2 regions of the Mesorhizobium sp. M0058 genome follow, and region 1 is predicted to be linked to the other one. Evidence: riboswitches for the same ligand, from Rfam matches in the RefSeq annotation. Region 1 holds a riboswitch; the other holds the start of a gene.
What was found. A riboswitch is a leader RNA that binds a small molecule or an ion and turns the genes downstream of it on or off. The one in region 1 is predicted to bind thiamine pyrophosphate.
Positions count from the first base shown of each region.

Region 2: another riboswitch for thiamine pyrophosphate. It lies ahead of thiB (thiamine ABC transporter substrate binding subunit); the one in region 1 lies ahead of NKJ75_RS26660 (YkoF family thiamine/hydroxymethylpyrimidine-binding protein).

Region 1 is NZ_JAMYUQ010000017.1:118,564-121,954, forward strand. Features, by position in the region: gene NKJ75_RS26650 (ABC transporter ATP-binding protein) at 1-396, opposite strand, end outside; gene NKJ75_RS26655 (ABC transporter permease) at 393-1,235, opposite strand; gene NKJ75_RS26660 (YkoF family thiamine/hydroxymethylpyrimidine-binding protein) at 1,491-2,099, opposite strand; TPP riboswitch at 2,090-2,202, opposite strand; gene NKJ75_RS26665 (hypothetical protein) at 2,545-2,796, shown strand; gene NKJ75_RS26670 (DUF2934 domain-containing protein) at 2,953-3,192, opposite strand; gene NKJ75_RS26675 (hypothetical protein) at 3,285-3,391, opposite strand, start outside.
Region 2 is NZ_JAMYUQ010000008.1:126,737-130,127, reverse strand. Features, by position in the region: gene NKJ75_RS15505 (ABC-F family ATP-binding cassette domain-containing protein) at 1-619, opposite strand, end outside; gene NKJ75_RS15500 (thiamine diphosphokinase) at 621-1,280, opposite strand; TPP riboswitch at 1,443-1,557, shown strand; gene thiB (thiamine ABC transporter substrate binding subunit) at 1,601-2,608, shown strand; gene thiP (thiamine/thiamine pyrophosphate ABC transporter permease) at 2,829-3,391, shown strand, end outside.

The sequences.
Region 1 (3,391 bases):
CATGCCGCCGGAAAGCTCGGCCGGCCAGGCGCGCTCGAAACCGGCAAGGCCGAACTCAGCGAACAATGGCGCAACGGACGCGCGCGCCTCGCGGCGCTTCATGCCCTGCACCTCCAGCCCCAGCGTCACATTGTCGATGACGCGTCGCCACGGCATCAGCGCGTCGCGCTGCGGCATGAAGGCGAAGGGGCTGCCCTGCAATGGTGCGCCGTCGAAGCGCATGTCGCCCTCGCCTTTCAGCGCGCCGGTCAGCAACTGGAACAGCGTCGACTTGCCGGCGCCGGAAGGGCCGAGGATGGAGACGAACTCGCCGGCCGCGACATGAAGCGAAATGCCGGCGAGCACCTCAAGCGCGCCGAAGTTCTTCCTGATGTCCCGGAGTTCGAGCCGCGTCATTGACGGTTCTCTTCTGCAGCTTCAACCTTGCCGTCGCGGCTTTCGCTCCCTGCATTCTCCCAAGGCATGGCGAAGCGCTGGACGAGCACCGCAATGGCGAACAAGACAAGCGTGAGCGCGGCGCTGACGGCGACCGCGGCGAGCACCAGATCGGGCCGAAAGTTGTTCTTGGCATTGAGCATGTAGATGCCCAGCCCCTTCGCCGCCCCCGCATATTCGGCGAAGATCGCGCCGACGACGGCGTAGGTGATGGAGATGCGCAGCCCGGCGAAGAAATAGGGCAGCGCCGAAGGCAGGCGCGCCAGCCAGAAGATGCGCCAGCGCCCTGCCCCCATGGTGGCGAGCATCTGCGAAATCGCCTTGCTGGTCGCGGCAAAACCCTCGACCAGCGCCACCATCATCGGGAAGAAGGTAACGAGCGCCACAAGCAAGATTTTTGGCATCAGCCCGAAGCCGAACCACAGCACGATGAGCGGCGCAATCGCGACCAGCGGCAAGGTCTGGCTGACGATCAGCAGCGGAAACAGCGCGCGGCGCAGCGGGGCCAAGAAATCGACCAGCGCCGAAAGCACGAAGGCAGCGACCAACGAGCAGGCGAAGCCGGCTGATGTGGCGCGGATGGTGGGCAGCGTGTTGTCGGCAAGGGCAGCGCGATGCTCCCAGGCCTGCTGCAGCACGCGCGACGGCGCCGGCAGCATGGTGGGCGCAGCGCCACCATAGCGGGCGTAGAGCTCCCACGCCGCGAGGAGCAGGGCGGAGGCGCAGGCGGCGGGGATGGTCTTGGCGATGGCTGCGGCTAATCTCCCCCCTCGAGGGGGGAGATTAGCCGAAGGCGACAGAGGGGGTCGTCTCGCATAGAGCGCCCACGCCTTGCCGATGCGAAAAGGACGTCGGCGCTCCACGCGCTGGGACCCCCTCTGGCCTGCCGGCCATCTCCTGCTCGAGGGGGGAGATTCGTGGGCATCGCGGTCTTCGCCAATCGCCAATGGCTCCCCTCCTCTTTGTGCTGAGGGGTCAGAGGCATCTCCTCCACGCAATGGGTCAGATAAACCAGCCACGGCAATATCCTCAAGGAACGACGCTTGAGCCGCGGCTCAGACGGCGCTCGGGCTGTTCGCCGAGATCGTGATGTCGAGGGTGACGTGGCCGGCCCCGGGGCCGAAGCGGCAGAAGGCCTCGTTGAGCGTGGCAAACACCGCACCGGCATCGCCACGCAATTTGGTGCAGAAGTTCTTTGAGCGCTCAAAGACGCCGGACTGTTTCAGGAAATCGATGCAGCCGTAGATCTCGTCCATATGGTCGCCCGTGCCCATAACGTAGAGCGAGAACTGCGCCGCCACCGGCTGGCCGGTCGACGGCGTGGCCTGGACAGCGCGGATCGCGGCGATCTTGCGCTCGTCCAGCGGAATGGCGGGGCCGCCGGTCTCGTCGGAGCGGCAGATCGGATCGTCGGGCTCGCCCGGACAGCCGCGCGAGACCGCCGCCGAAAGCACACAGTGCTTGCCGCTTTTGGCCGCCGCGACGAACAGGTCGCGCATGGCGGGAAACAGCACCTCGGGCGGCCCGACCATAAGGGTCGAGATGTCATCGGTTTCGATCCGCAGCCGGTCGCGCCAGGGATCGAGCGCGCCGAGCGCGCCGAGGATGACGCCGACGAAATCGTCGGTCATGGGATAAAGGGAAATCTGTGCGCCTGAAAACATCGCCCGCCTCGCTCCGCTGGTATTATCCAGATCAGCTTTAGGGTCCGAAGGCTTGCCGCCCTCATCTCAGCCCCGACGATACGGAGCACCCCTGTGGATGGGCGGGTTAAAGCACCGTTCGCGGCATTGGGGAAGCCGTTTGTTGAGGCACTGCGGGAAAGTGTTTTGGGCCAGACGTGCCGGGCGCCCGGGCGTTAACAGACGACTCGTCAGTTCGTTGCGTTATCGTCCCAACCGTACGAAATTGGCTTGACGCTCGTTCGTACATAAAGTACGATCTCTCTTTTCGCAGAGAGGAATGTCCTTGAGCACAGCGAACCATGTTGCTTTCGCCGATCTCTCTCGTCCTTTGCTGTCACCCCCGTCGTTGCCGCCGCCTTTATTGCCGCCGCCTTTGTTGCCCTTGTCATTCGATCAGTGCCAACGCCTCGCCGGGGCCTGGCGAATGGCCAGCCAGGACATCGCCGACGACATCCGCTTCATCCGCCAATATTTGAAAGTCGTTGCCGAGAAGGACGAGAGGCTGTCGACCGGCACCCTTGTTCACAGCCGCGCCTATGTCGAGGCCTGCGCCGGCTGGCTGCCACAGACTGTAACGCGCTATCTGCGCCACCTGCGCCAGATCACCGAATGCGAACTGGCCATGACAGCTGCCGGGATTCGCTTTGCGCTGTCGAGTTATGCCTGGGAGGCATGAGGGGCGGCTGTCGCCAAACACAAGGAATTGCGCTGCCCGTCGCAGGCGCAATTCGTCAGGTTGAGAGGCTCGGGCGCGCCTGAACGGCGGGCGCCAAGGATGGCCCGGCCAGCGAATTCCGGCCTTGCTTTATTTCGACTGGCCTTATTTCTGGCCTTATTTCGATTTGGCTTTGCCGGACTTTGCGGCGGCAGGCTTCGCGGCCTTTGGCTTGGCGGCTGCCTTGGCGGGCTTGGCGTCAGCTTTCTTCGCCGCCTTTTTGGGCTTGGCGACCGCGCCATCGACTTCAGCCGTGGCCTGCTCCCAGTGTTCCTGATGCGCGCCTTCAGGCCGGCCGGCCTTTTCCCAGATCTCGTGCGCGCGCTGGCGAATGCGGTCCTGTTTGTCGTCCGTCACTTAAGCCTCCGTGGTTGGGTCCGGTCGGTTGGTCCAGATTCCACGAAAACATTAGCCGAAAATTCGGCCGGCGTCTTGAGTGACGAGACATCTCAGCGCGGGTCGGAAATCACCGCAACGCCGAGCAGCGCCGCTTTCTTGACGATCAGCCCCGCGAGGTCGGCATCCGAACGATCGGTGCCGGTGCGCTCCCGCAGGA
Region 2 (3,391 bases), on a different contig from region 1:
ATTCCTCGAAATGGCCAAAGCCCTTGTCGAGGCGGCGGGTCTGGCCACGGTCGAGCCAGACAGTGGCGCGCGAGACGCGTTCGAGGAAGCGACGGTCGTGCGAGATGACGATCAGCGCCGAAGACGTCCGGACAAGCTCTTCTTCCAGCCATTCGATGACCGACAAATCGAGATGGTTCGTCGGCTCATCAAGCAGCAGAATATCGGGTTCGGGCGCCATGACGCGGGCAAGTGCTGCGCGGCGCGCCTCGCCGCCGGAGAGATCGTTGGGGTTCTCCGTGCCGGCGAGGCCGAGATGCTCCATCAGATATGTGGCGCGGTAGGGATCGTCGGCAGGCCCAAGCCCGGCCTCGACATAGGCGCGCACATTGGCAAAGCCGTCCATGTCGGGCATTTGCGGGAGATAGCGCACCGTTGCCGAAGGCTGGCGGAAGACCTCGCCGTCTTGCGGCTCGATCAGACCAGCAGCAATCTTCAGGAGCGTCGACTTGCCGGAGCCGTTGCGGCCGACGAGCGCGATCTTGTCACCGGCGGACGCCGTCAGTTCGGCGCCATCGAGCAGCGGCGTGCCGCCAAAGGTCAGTCTTATGCCGTCGAGGTTGAGAAGGGGCGGGGCCATGTCAGCTTTCAGGCAAGGGGTAGGGGTGGGCGAGCAGCAGCGCGCGGCCATGGCCGAGCGCGATTTCGAGGCCGCCCCCGGTCGTGTTGGACTTGACCTCGTTCGAGATGGTCAGCGACGAGCCGAACACGACCTCGACATGGTCGAGCGGCCACTTCGCGCCGGACACGGTGAGGCCCGAAAGATCGGAAAAGCCGAGCACCGAAAACAGCGTTCCGTCGGCATAGTCGAAGCCGGCCTTGCCAGGCAGCAGAGGGGCGCCTTCCTGCGCTCCGCTGGTCAACAGCAATTTTGTGCCGGCCTCGGCCAGCCGCAGGCTGAGCGCCAGATGGAGGAAGGCGTGGTCGGCGCGCTTGCCGCCGAAAGCGCCGGCCAGCACCAGGCTGGTGGCGCCGCGTTCCAATGCCGCCGCGATCGCCAGTTCGCCATCGGTCTTGTCCTTTTCGGGAGGAAACACCTCCCGCGGCACGGCGGCGAGATCGGCAGGCAGGTCCGCCGGCACGGAATCGAAATCGCCGACCCACAGCTCCGGCATCACGCCGAGCAGGCGGGCATGATCGATGCCGGCGTCGGCGGCGATGACGCGCGTGCCCGCGACCTGGCGGTCGAGCCGCGGCGTGCGGACGAGATCGCCGCCAAGCAGGATGGTGAATGTGCTCATATCCGCTGGCCCTTACCAGCCCCGCCGACGAAACGGAAGGCCGAGCGGCACCGTCACTCTTTGTTGGAGCATGATCTTTTTCCGGAAACGGATTCCACTTTCCGGGATCACGCTCGGGCAAACTTCCACTTGCGTGGCACCTTGGCCGGGCCTATGTGTCGAAACGCTCTAACGGGGTGCCGGACGCGATCTTCGCGGACCGGCTGAGAGGCAGTCTCGCCAACCCGCTGAACCTGATCCGGTTTGTACCGGCGGAGGGATTAGACGCTTCGGACAGCCCGACGCCTCAATTCCTTTCAACACGAATGAAGGAGGCGCCGATGCGCATTTTTTTGTCCCGTCTTGTCCCAGCGCTTGGGCTTGCTGTTTCGCTACTGGCAAGCCCTGCGTGCGCGCAGGAAAAACTCACGATCTATACCTATGAGAGTTTCACTGCCGACTGGGGTCCAGGCCCCCAGGTGAAGAAGGAATTCGAGGCCGAGTGTGGCTGCAGCGTCGACTTCGTCTCGGTGGCCGACGGCGTCGCGCTGCTCAATCGCGTCAAGCTCGAAGGTGCGTCGACCAAAGCCGATATCGTGCTTGGCCTCGACACCAACCTCACCGCGGAAGCCAAGGCTTCCGGCCTGTTTGTCCCACATGGCGCGGTGGCTGAAAACAACGTGCCGGGCGGCTGGAGCGACGACACTTTCGTGCCCTACGATTATGGCTATTTCGCCGTCGTCTACGACACCGAGAAGCTGAAGAACCCACCGAAGAGCCTGAAGGAATTGGTCGAGGGCGATGCCGCCGACAAGATCGTCATCCAGGATCCGAGGACGTCGACGCCGGGCCTTGGCCTGCTGCTGTGGGTTAAGTCGGTCTATGGCGACAAGGCGCCGGAAGCCTGGGCGAAACTCAAGGGCAAAGTGCTGACGGTGACGCCGGGCTGGAGCGAGGCCTACGGCCTGTTCACCAAGGGCGAGGCGCCGATGGTGCTTTCCTATACGACGTCGCCGGCCTACCACATGGTGGCGGAGAACACCGGGCGCTACCAGGCGGCCTCGTTCGAGGAAGGCGAGTATCTGCAGATCGAGGTCGCCGGCATCACCACCACGGGCGCGAAGAATCCGCTGGCGGCGAAGTTCCTGGCCTTCATGACCGGGCCGAAATTCCAGGATGTCATTCCGGAGACCAACTGGATGTTCCCGGCCGGGAAAACCGACAAGCCGCTCAATCCGGCTTTTGATAGGCTGGTCAAGCCGGCGAAGACCTTGCTGTTCAGCCCGGAAGAGGTCGCGGCAAATCGCAAGGCCTGGGTGGATGAATGGCTGGCGGTGATGAGCAAGTAGATTTGGCTGTATAGTCAAAAGATGAGTGCTCTACGGCGCCCCCCTCTGTCCTGCCGGACATCTCCCCCACGAGGGGGGAGATTGGCCTTTACGTTGACTTTCGCCAATCTCCGAAGCTGCAGGAATGAGCGGAGCGCTAAAACCGCCAATCTCCCCCCTCGTGGGGGAGATGTCCGGCAGGACAGAGGGGGGCGCGAAGGAACGCGACGCCCGGTAAAGAGTGCAACGCTCTGACCCCCGCATCACGGCCGGCATTGTCGCGCTTGCGGCAATCGCGCTGCTGATCGGTGGCGCCTTCGCCGGCCTTATCCGCGAAGGCGCGCACGACCTTTCCGGCGCCGCGTCCGCCTTTGACCTCTATCTCCTGCGCGTTGTCCGCTTCACGCTCTGGCAGGCTGCGCTCTCGACTCTGCTTTCCGCCGTACCGGCGCTCTTCGTCGCCCGGGCGCTGTCGCGGCATCCGCGCTTCTTCGGACGCGGCTTCATCCTGCAGCTATTCACTGTGCCCCTTGCCTTGCCGGCAATTGTCGGAGCGCTGGGAATACTGGCGCTCTATGGCCGCGCCGGTTATTTCGCCGCGATCGGTGGCCAGAGCTGGCCCGACATCTATGGGCTGTCGGGCATCCTCGTCGCCCACGTCTTCTTCAACCTGCCGCTGGCCACCCGGCTGTTCCTCGAAGCGCTGGGAACGGTGCCGGCCGATCAATGGCGGCTGGCGAGCCAGCTCGGCATGGGGGCGAGGCCAGCCTTCCGGCTGATCGAGTGGCCGGTGCTGCGCGCCGC